2 regions of the Methylophaga sp. UBA4204 genome follow, and region 1 is predicted to be linked to the other one. Evidence: riboswitches for the same ligand, from Rfam matches in the RefSeq annotation. Region 1 holds a riboswitch; the other holds the start of a gene.
The links. Region 1 has a riboswitch for cyclic di-GMP ahead of B3182_RS11060 (hypothetical protein). Riboswitches for the same ligand answer to the same signal wherever they lie in the genome.
Positions count from the first base shown of each region.

Region 2: it holds a riboswitch for cyclic di-GMP, as region 1 does, so the genes downstream of both, B3182_RS07080 (VPLPA-CTERM sorting domain-containing protein) here and B3182_RS11060 (hypothetical protein) in region 1, are expected to answer to the same signal.

Region 1 is NZ_DFTU01000077.1:28,926-34,797, reverse strand. Features, by position in the region: gene B3182_RS11075 (hypothetical protein) at 1-255, shown strand, start outside; cyclic di-GMP riboswitch class I at 578-663, shown strand; gene B3182_RS11070 (hypothetical protein) at 692-1,216, shown strand; cyclic di-GMP riboswitch class I at 1,427-1,508, shown strand; gene B3182_RS11065 (hypothetical protein) at 1,538-2,056, shown strand; cyclic di-GMP riboswitch class I at 2,212-2,290, shown strand; gene B3182_RS11060 (hypothetical protein) at 2,333-2,836, shown strand; gene B3182_RS11055 (polysaccharide biosynthesis/export family protein) at 2,959-3,510, shown strand; gene B3182_RS11050 (OmpG porin family protein) at 3,549-4,733, shown strand; gene B3182_RS11045 (GumC family protein) at 4,749-5,872, shown strand, end outside.
Region 2 is NZ_DFTU01000048.1:55,851-61,722, reverse strand. Features, by position in the region: gene B3182_RS07090 (bifunctional diguanylate cyclase/phosphodiesterase) at 1-2,661, opposite strand, end outside; gene B3182_RS07085 (hypothetical protein) at 3,066-3,545, opposite strand; cyclic di-GMP riboswitch class I at 3,668-3,745, shown strand; gene B3182_RS07080 (VPLPA-CTERM sorting domain-containing protein) at 3,761-4,366, shown strand; gene B3182_RS07075 (PFL family protein) at 4,440-5,813, opposite strand; gene B3182_RS07070 (glycine cleavage system protein R) at 5,824-5,872, opposite strand, start outside.

The DNA of each region.
Region 1 (5,872 bases):
CTGATTTCTGGCCCTGGTGGTAATTATGTTGGTTTTCCAACTATTTATAATATCACTGGTGACTTTATCTTTACTGCCATTTTGACTGCAGGTTCATATTTTGCAGTAGATATTCTTAATGCCACTTCAGGTATTTTGAAATATGACCTGTCAATCTCTGCAGTACCAGTACCAGCTGCATTGTGGTTGTTTGCACCAGCACTGTTAGGCTTCTTCGGTTTACGCCGTCAAGCACGGAAAACAGTGGTTGCATAACACCAAATGAGTTAACAATATTGTTAGTTTTAAGAAAAGGGAGCTTCGGCTCCCTTTTTTTGCAGTTATGTACTTGATTCAGTTAGCTATTATTCACAGCATGAAGTGGGACAACCAATAGAATATTGTTATAAAGTTCATTAAATATGGATATTGTGAGAAAAAGAAAATCAGCTATAATCAGCCTGAAATATATAATTTTTTTGCAATAAATTTGTCACTAGTACCATAGTACAATTTCAATCATGCAAATGAAGTAGTAGTGTTTAATCATCACCGAGATATTTCTTGGAGATAAAAAGTTCAGAAACAATGTTGTTTCTGTTTTTGTTGCCAAACTTACCGTGAGGTAAGGTCGGAAAGCCACGGATCTTCTGGCTGGATTATGAAGATGGCCGGGTTGCATTGCTTAATTTTTCAATTAAAGGAAATTATTATGAAAAATGCGATGCTATTTTGTATAGCTTTATTGTTCTCAGTTGGTGCTAATGCCGCTACACTGACATTATCAACAGTTGGTTCTTCAGGTGCTACTCAAAGTATTGATCTGAATAACAACAGTACAGTTCTTGCTGGTGGTACTGTTGCTAATTCAGGAGTTTGGGAATCATTGTTTGATGTTCAAACTGATGTTGATACACCGGTGAAAGTTGAGTGGTCATTTAACCCAACTAACAGCTTGAGTAATGCTCAATTGGCCTTTGGTCTGTTGACTGGCCCTGGTGGTGGTTATGTTGGTGCGCCAACTATTTTTAACATCACTGGTGATTTTATCTTTACTGCTATTTTGACAGCGGGATCATTCTTTGGTGTTGATATTTTTAATGCCACATCAGATGTTCTGAAATACGACCTGTCAATTTCTGCAGTACCAGTACCAGCTGCATTATGGTTATTTGCTCCAGCATTGATGGGCTTTTTCGGTTTACGTCGTAAAGCACTGAAAACAGCTGCTGCATAGTAACAAATGAGTTAACAATATTGTTGGTTCAAGGAAAGGGGGCTTCGGCTCCCTTTTCTTTGTGGGGCTCAATATCATCAAAAGACTCTAAAATTTTGCATCTGCGATTTACCTACCTGATTTGAAAAATCCACAAAAACTGTTAGTCTGTAACTGAACTTTCAGGAATATAAGAAAGTCTCAATTTTAGAAACAATTCTGTTTCTATCTTCAATATAAAGCCAAACTTGTCGTGAGGCAGGGTCGGAAAGCTACGGATCTTTAATTGACTAAAGATGGCCGGGCTGCATTGCTTATTTTTTCACTTAGAAGGAAATTGCTATGAAAAAAGCGATGCTATTATGTATAGCCTTTTTATTCTCTGCTGGTGCAAACTCAGCAACTCTTAATTTAACAGCTGAGGGCTCAAATGGGGCATCCCAACAGCAAGTCACCTTAAATAAGAACAATGTTGTTTTAGGTGGTGGTGTTGTTGAAAGCTCCAGATCAAATTGGAGTTCAATGTTTAACGTCACAGCAGATACAAATACTGCGGTTGATGTTGAATGGTCATTTAACCCAGTGAGAAATCTGGTTTCTGCTACTGTAGCAATTTTTGCATTAGATGGTAGTTTTACAGAAACGTACGATATAACGGGCGATTTTACTTTTTCGGCCATATTGTCAGCAGGTAAAACTTACGGTTTGGATATTTTAGATGCTACATCACATGCATTAAAATATGATGTGTCAGTTACCTCATTATCAGAAGTGCCTGTACCAGCCGCATTATTTTTATTCGCTCCCGCCTTATTAGGATTGATTGGCTTGCGTCGTAGAGCCAAGATGACTGCAGGCTGAAACGGTTAGGAGAAATAAAAAGGGAGCTTGAAGCTCCCTTTTTTATATATTTTTTGTCAGAAAAGACTCTGTACAAACTGAATAAAAAACGTTATGGTTAAATTAACTTCCTTAAAAAGCTGGGAAGTTTTCACAATGGAAAGGATTTCTTCTTTCCTATCAATAGCCAAACCTGTTGTGAGGCGGGGGCGGAAAGCCACGGGTCTTACCTTGTAAGATCGCCGGGTTGCATTGCTTAACTTAATCTATAAATCAAACCCCTTAAAGGAGCGACTTATGAAAAAAGCGATGCTTTTCTTTATGACGTTATTTTTCTCAATTAGTGTAAATGCAGCAACCTTAAATTTGACCACCGCCGGATCATCAGGTGCTACGCAAGAAGTTAGCTTAAATAACAACGATGTTGTATTAGGCCACGGAACGGTAGATGAGCCAAACACCAACTGGTCATCATTTTTTGATCTATCTACAGATCAAAATACACCCGTTAAAATTGTATGGTCATTTAATCCAGAAGCAAATCTAAGTTCAGCTACCGTATCGTTATTTGAGATGGGTGGTGCTGTTATCGATCAGTTTAATCTCATCTCAGATTACTCATTTACCGCCACGCTTATGACTGGTATAAACTATGGTTTGGATATCTTTAGTGCTTCTTCTGATGAGCTGAAATATGATGTTTCAGTATCGGCTGTGCCTATTCCAGCAGCGCTTTTTCTCTTCGCACCTGCCTTATTCGGCCTATTGGGACTGCGTTTACGTGCTAAATCAAAAGCGTAAAACTGATTAATTCAATAATAATATCCAGTTAAAATAAGGGAGCAGAAATGCTCCCTTTTTTTATGCTTAAATAACGTGTTATCATCCGAAGCGAAAGTAATTTATAAACATGGAGAAGAATAATGAATAAATTGATAAATGCAGTGTTGCTATTAGCGGCACTTTCGATTGGAACAGTTGTTCATGCTTCAGAACCTTATACACTTAATGCAGGTGACATGTTAAGCATTTCAGTTTGGAATGAAGATGCCCTGCAGAAAGAAGTCGTTATTCTTCCAGATGGTACTATTTCGTTTCCCTTAGCTGGCCAAATAAACGCGAAAGATAAAACGGTAGTTGAAGTAGAAACCGAACTTAAAGAAAAACTTTCAGAATATATCTCGGATCCAGTCGTTAACGTTACCGTAAATCGGGTTTCAGGTAACACTGTACATATTCTAGGTAAAGTCCAGACTCCCGGCTCCTTTGGAATGAGTCAACCGCTTGATGCAATGCAAGCTTTGAGTTTGGCTGGTGGACTTACGACTTATGCGAAAGAAAACGACATTATCATTTTGCGTAGAGATGGAATGAAACAGCAAATCATTCCGGTCTATTACGCAAATATTAAACAAGGCAAATCACTTGAATCTAACGTGCTGCTTGAAAGCGGTGATGTCATTATTATTCCTTAATGAGGAATAATAATTATCGACACCAAAATGGAGTCAGCATGAAAATAAAAATTATTATGTCGGTTTTGGTAGCAAGCATGTTCCAATCCAATATCGCCAGTTCAGCCGAATACATTATTGGTGCCGATTTTTCTCCAACATTCAGTTATGATGACAATGTTCAGTTACAAGAAGATAAAGAGGGCAGTTTTGTTACCAAACTTGCACCGACATTATTACTTTCTCGTTCTGTCGAAAACTCAACAGTCGCACTTAATACCGGTTACAGGGTAGAAAGATATACTAGTTTAAGTGAGCTGGATCGCCAGGATCCTTTTGCCAATTTAACGGGTAGTTATAATACAGAACGCAGTGCTTATGCTTTAACAGCAAGTTATGCTGAAAGAGCTCAACGCTCTATTGCTGATGAAGATACCGGTGATTTTGCGTCTAATGCAACGGTAACATCAAAATCATTGGCACCAAGCTATCAATATCAATTTAATGAACGTGACTTTGCTTATACCAGTTTTAATTATAACGAGCGAACTTATGATACAAGCGGTTTTAGCGATAATGAGACGAGGTCCTTAACAACAGGTTGGCGGCGCAATTTGTCAGAACGTTTGACCGGGGGGCTGGCACTAACTTATGCACAATACGAATCTCAATCAGAATTTATTGAATCAGAATATGACAGCTATAACCTAAGTGTAACCAGTACTTATCTAATGAGTGAACGTTGGTCATTTTCAGGACAAGTAGGATATCGAACATCTGACAGTGAAACGCAATCACTTTTTGGTGGGCCAAGACAAACAGACAGAAGCTCAGGATCGTTATTTGATTTTTCGGCAAATTATATTGGTGAATTAAATACTTTGACATTTTCCTTATCACGTTCACTTAATCCTTCGGGTGAGGGAGTGGTCAATGAAACTGACCGAGTATCCCTTAATTGGAACAGGGATATTGCAGAAACCCTTTCGTTGTCAGTCAATACGTCGTATCAGGAAACGCAGTCTGCTGATGACCTATCTAACACTGATAGAGAATATTTTACCCTTTCGCCAGCGCTCAACTGGCAACTCGAAAGAAACCTTGCCCTTAAGATGGGGTATCAGTATCGCCAGCAAAAAGGCAGCAGTTTTGGTGGGTTCGATACGATTGATGACAAAGTCGACAGTAATATGTTTTTCTTAACGGTAAACTATAACTGGGATGGACTGCGTTTTTCGCGATAACTTTAAGAGTACATAATGGAAGAAGAAGTCAAAAGTCTACGGGATTATCTGGATATTCTGTGGCGACGTAAATACTGGATTGCGATTCCAGCTTTAGCTCTGATGATAGGCACGGTAGTATTCACATACTCACTTCCAGAGAGTTTTAAATCCCAGGGTTTGATTTTGATCGAATCACAGGAAATTCCACAGGATTTGATTCGCACCACCGTCACTAGTTACGCAGATCAGCGTATAGAGGTTATCAAACAGCGTCTACTCACCACCAACCGGATTATGGAAGTTGTTGAAAAACATAATCTTTATTCTGAACAAAGAAAAAGCTCACCGATCACCGCACCAATTGTTGAGTTGTTTAAAAGCAATGTTAGTGTGGATATTATTCAAGCAAATGTGACGGACCCTGCCAGTGGTCGCGCCAAAAAAGCCAGTATCGCCTTTACTGTCTCGTTCATGGATCAGTCCCCACGAAAAGCTCAACAAGTTGCTAACGAGCTGGTTACAGAGTTTTTAAATGAAAATGCCAGAGCTAGAACAGACCGGGCCGAGGACACCACCCAGTTTTTGAAACTGGAAGGTGACAGAATGCAGAAAGAAATTCAGCAAACCGAAAAAGAAATTGCGGAATTTCGAGATCAATACAGTGACAGTCTTCCTGATATGCTGGATTACAATCTGAGCACGGTTCAGAACATTCAGGAAGAAATCTCTTCAATACAAAATCAGATCATGGTGTTGAGTGACCAGATGACCACCATGGGGTTACAGCTTTCGATGATTCCCAAGCAAGCTACCGGTGCGACCAGCAATGCTGCAGGTCAGCCTTCAGCACCGATGATGGCTTTACAAGAGCTACGCGCGCAATATCGTTCGATGCAAAGTAAATACTCGGCTAACCATCCTGATTTACAACGCGTAAAACGTGAAATAGATGCCCTTGAGGCAGAAGTTGGTGTCGATGCGTCCCCTCGTGAAGAAGTTGAAATGCAATTGACTTCTGCCAGAAGTAATTTGCAAACACTTAAGCAACGTTATGCGACAGAGCATCCGGATGTAAAATCTGCTGAAGCAGAAATAACCCGTTTGGAACAACGTCTAGCGGATCTGCCTGAAGAGAATACTGATTTTGAAACACAAAC
Region 2 (5,872 bases), on a different contig from region 1:
TAACGCTTCTGTACCTATGCATTCTCCGGTCGCTAAATCCATTAACGGCTGATAATGCAAATACAGCTGGTTTGTATGCATCGCATTTCGTAAATCATTTTCCAATTGCAGTCGTGCATGAACACGATCATCCAGTTCGGGACTGAAGAAACGGAAAACGCCTCGGCCTTGCTCTTTGGCCAGATATAACGCTGTATCAGCATATTTCACTAATGTTTCAGCATTGACTGCATCTCGGGGGCACAAACTGATCCCAATGCTGGCATTAACATGTAATTGATGACCTACTACCATAAAGGGTGGAGATAAAATGTCGAGTAGCTTTTGGGCGACATGTGCCGCATCGTCAGGTGTATTAATACTGGGGAGCAAAATCAGAAATTCATCACCTCCCACCCGGCCGATGGTATCTTCTTCACGTAATACCCCAAGCAGGCGTGAACCAACCTGCTGTAACAGCAAGTCACCTGCCTGATGACCAAGTGAATCATTGATGGTTTTGAAGCGATCCAAATCCAGAAACAAAACGGCCAATACATCGGCATGACGTGTAGCATGGGTAATCGCATGCCCGAGACGATCCATCGTCAATAAACGGTTTGGTAAAGCGGTTAATGAATCGTGATAGGCAAGATATTCAATATGTGCTTCCTGCTCTTTCCGTTCCGTTATATCCTGGGCAGTGCCGGCAATTCGATACACATCGCCCGCTTCATTCAATATCGGAAAGGCTCTTTGGTGAATATGACGAATGGTGCTATCCGGGCGGATAATGCGAAATTCAATATCGTATTCGCCAGTTATCTTGCCTTGAACAACAGCCTGACTGACATTATTTATATCTTCAGGATGAATCGTTTCCAACCAGGACGACGGCTTATCATAAAGACTTTCACAGCTGCGTCCCCAGATGCTTTGATAGGCTGGACTGATATAAAGCAGATGCCCCATAGCAAGATCGGTCAGCCATACAACTTCTTCAATATTATCGGCAAGTTGCCGGAAACGTTCTTCCTGCTCCCGCAAAGCAATTTCAACCGCTTTTCTTTCAGTGATGTCATGCGTTAGTGCCAGATTGTAGCCAATTCCGCCATACTCAAAATAGTTGGCATTCACCTCGACTGGAATGATCCTGCCGTTTTTTGTTTTATGGCGAGTTTCCAAACGAACGGAACGTTCTTGTTTAAGTTCTTGCCAATGTTCGTTCCAAACCTCCTGAGAGGTATCTGGGTCAACTTCAGGAACGGACATAGCCATTAATTCGTCACGGCTGTATCCCATGGTGTGACAGGTTTCATCGTTGACATATCTGATGCGCCCTTTTCCATCCAGCAGATAAATGCATTCTTTTACCTGATTGATAGCAAAATTTAACAGGGCGATACTTTGATCTGATTTTTTACGCTCTTCGATATCTTCTATCTGCGAAACTAAATACAGCGGCTGGTTGTTTCTTCCTCTGACAATGCTGGTTGTGAGTCTTGCCCAGAAATAGTCCCCATTTTGATGACGATAGCGCTTTTCAATCTGCATATAGGGAATTTGATCAGCAATCAGCCGATCAAGCTCCGCTTGTCCTTTATGCAAATCCTCGGGATGGGTCATTTCCTGATAGGTCATTTGCAGTAGTTCAGTTTCGGAATAGCCGAACATTTCATAAATGGAATGATTGGCTCTTAACCACTGCCCACTCAAGGACAACACCCCCATTCCAATCGCAGCAAATTCAAACGCCTGCCGAAAGCGTTCATCACTCTCACGTTGTTCACGATATATCAGCAAGCTGGTCAAGCCATCAGATAAACGATGACCGATTTCACTGAATAAACGTTTTTCGTCGTTAGTCCACTCTCGCTCATACGAACATTGATGCAAACCAAACACCCAGGGTTTACCGGTTTTTGGATAGATGGCCGTACCGATGATTGAGCGAATATGATGCTCTCTCAGAAATTCGGGTGCATCAGGACTTTCTATAGTGGTAATCAGCGTTACTGGTTCACTGTTGGCCAGATAGGCTTCCAGACCTCGGGCTGCCTCTTCGGTCATCGGGAAATCTGTTCCAGCAGACAGACCACCAGGGTAGTCAGGAGTGGTCTGCTCCATGGGGATATGCCAAGTGGCACTTGCTGGATCACAAGGATATAAAAGCCATGCTCTGTCACATGCAAAACACGACAATATCGCTGCCAGAACATCACTCATCATCTGCTCAAGATCATTGGTGCCCTGAATAGCCCGGTTGACCTGATCCAGACATTCAAGAAACCACAAATGAGACTGATTTTCCTGCTCTGTACGTTTCAGGTCGGTGATATTTTGAAAATAGCCATGCCATACCATTCCGTTTTCTGAATCCGCTTCAGGCATGGCTTTGCAATCCACTAAAACCTTACCTTTCTGAGGGTGTAACACATGCCAACCCAGATTCAGAGGTTGCATCGTTTGAGCTGACTCAGCCATTTTCTGCAGAATAATGCCACGATCATCTGAATCAATGCTCATCCATGCAGACGAGGAATCTTCAATAATTTGTGCTGCGGTAAAACCAAAAATATCAACGATGGAAGCTGTACTGTCGAGAATTGCTATCTGCCGCTCAGACTGCAGACAAAACTTCACTATGGCAACCGGTGAGGTATCGGCTACATAGCTGTTCACGAGAGGCTTTTTGGCTTTGTTTTGGCTGAGGTGGTCATTAGATAGATGGTCAATACCCCGTCTGTTTTTACTTAGCGATTAAGTTGAAATAATTTCAAGGACTTACTGATTCATAACAGGCAATTAAAAATATTTAAACAGAACTGTTAATTGATTTTAACGATCTTAAAATGCCGGGGCATCTTAGGCATATTACCTTTTCATTACAAGGGATAATTCTCACTAAAACCAGGGACTTTTACCTTGGTCGTAATATATTGACTCCAAGGAAAGAAAATAATTTGTCCCGTAGAAATTTAATGCGATTATAGAGATTTATTCTCCAAAAACCTGTGCTCTCCATCTCATCCTCAAGCATGAACTAAAAGCAAGTGGTCTTATGGTTTTTGTGAGCGTTTGATGAGTCAGGTCAGTAGAGTTGTAAAACGTTGGGCGGGAGGTGAGTTTACAAAAACACCTGGATCGTTTTTTTCTGCGAAGCAGACATTTACGATCACATTTTCATAAAGCCAGTAAATATAACCGCCTTCATCCATCCGGTAGCGCCACTGGTACTGACACTGTACCCACCCTTCTTCGAGCGAAGTAAGTAATATCGGTGGTTCATCGGCCTGTAATCGTGGTTTGAACTCCACTGTCTTGACTTTTAAACCAACACGAAAACGATCAATTAAAAAATAATCATCTGTCAGTTGATAGCGAATGCGATTTCCGGAAATATCATCCCCATGCTTATCAAGCAATATTTGCTTATTAGACAAAACAGAAGAGGAGGATTTTAGCGGATAGCGATCAGGTAATCCTGCCCTTGCTTTTTTGTGCGCATCAGAAAGCTGAGATTTATCCCACTGAAAGATAATAATTTGTACAACGAGTTTTTGCATTAATAAGTTACCGGACTAACCGTAAGTGATTTATTAAGTGTATTTGTACCAAAGTACAATTAAAAAACGTCTAAATAAGGATTATTTTGAATCTGTGTCGAACTTTATAAGACACATTTATTTTTAATTTTTGCCAAACTTAATGCGAATTAAGGACGGAAAGTTTCCGGTCTCAAAGTTGAGATTGCTGAACTACAAAAATTGAGGATATATCTATGAAAAACTTAACAAAAATTTTAGCAATATCTGCATTATGTTTTGCTCCAGTTTCCTTTGCTGCAACCATTGATAGCCTATATGATAGCTTTGAAGGTGAAGGTCAGGCGAGTTCTGTCTTAAACTATAACAGCTTCGTTAATTGGGATGTATCAAACGGTACGGTTGATTTGATCAAAAACGGTAATCAATGGGGAATCGTTTGTTCAGTTGGTAGCTTTTGCGTAGATCTGGACGGCTCAACTGGTGACGCAGGAATTTTGTCTTCTAAAAATGGTTTTTCTGCAGGAAAATACAAAGTGAGTTTTGATTTATCTGGTAATCAACGTAATGGTCCTGCTGACCAAGTTTCGGTGTTGTTTGGAGCAGGTGCACTTGTTAATCATCTTCTCTTGGATTGGGATGAAAATTGGCATACCTATAGTTTCCTGGTTGATTTGGTTGATGGGGATAAATTATCTTTTAGAAACTTCGGGGGGGATAATGTTGGAGCGATGCTGGATAACATCCGGGTTTCAGCCGTTCCAATACCAGCAGCAGTTTGGTTATTTGGTTCAGGTTTGATGGGCTTTTTAGCAATGCGTAGAAGAGCGAAAAGCCAGTAATTCTGACGCTTATTTTATCTAAAAAAGCCGTGACAGTTTCTGTCACGGCTTTTTAATTGTTAGCATAAGATGATCAATTGACCAAGCTTTGAATCGGAGCAGGAATACGTCCGCCTAGTCGCACAAAGCGGTTTTCCTGATTCCCCATATTGACAGCCATCACTGGGCCTTCACCCAACAAACCACCAAACCGGACAATATCACCTGCTTTTTTGCCAGGCGCTGGAATCAATCTTGCTGCTGTGGTTTTTTTGTTAATCACACCAATTGCCATTTCATCAGCAATAATCGCGGATAGCATTTCAGCTGAAGTATCTCCAGGTAAAGCCACCATATCCAGGCCAACTGAACAGACTGCCGTCATGGCTTCGAGTTTTTCCAGATTCAAGGTGCCGTTTGCAGCCGACTCAGCAATGGTCAAATCTTCACAAACCGGAATAAACGCACCACTTAAACCACCCACATGTGAGCTGGCAAACGCACCACCTTTTTTCACTGCATCATTGAGCATGGATAAAAATGCGGTACTGCCAGGTGATCCAAAAGCTGGCAAACCGATCGCTTCAAAAATCTCTCCGACACTGTCATTACGATTCGGTGTCGGTGCCAACGACAAGTCGACAATACCAAATGGCAGATTGAGTAATTGTGCCACTTCACGGCCCACCAACTCACCAGCACGTGTCAGTCTGGCTGCTGTTTGTTTAATGACATCCGCCGCACGGCTCAGATCCATATTTTCATCTTCAGCCAAGGCTTTTTCCAAAGCCGCTTTTACTACACCGGGACCACTGACACCAACACTGACAACCGCATCTGCTTCACCGATACCTAAATAAGCACCGGCCATAAACGGTACATCCTGAGGAATATTGGCAAAGACCACTAATTTTGCAGCAGCAAGGCCATCATCGTCTGCAGTGAGTTCTGCAGCCTGTTTGATGATTTGCCCCATCTTGAGAATCGCGTCCATGTTGATACCGGCACGCGTACTGGCCACATTGACGGATGAACAGATTCGTTGCGTTTCCGTCAGCGCCTGTGGAATGGCTTCGATCAAAGCCTGATCGCCCTTACTCATGCCCTTCTCTACCAAAGCAGTAAAACCACCAATAAAATCCACACCCAATTCATGCGCCGCTTTATCAAGCGTTACGGCGACCTCAACTAATTGTTCTGAACTGAAAGGTGCACCGACAACACCGATTGGGCTGATAGAAATCCGTTTATTGGCAACTTCAATACCGTAGCGTCTTTCAATGCGGTTACAGGAAGCCACCAATTGGCCAGCATAACGGGTGATTTTGTCGTAAATTTTACGTTTGAATGTTTCCAGATCATGACTGACGCAATCGGTCAGGTTGATGCCAACAGTGACGGTGCGAAGATCCAGGTTTTGTTCCCGCACCATCATCAAAGTTGAAATAATGTCTTTTTCGTTGAGCATGAGAGGTTCCTTAATTACTGATGTTGCTCACGGATTCGAAGATCTTGCGATGTTGCGTA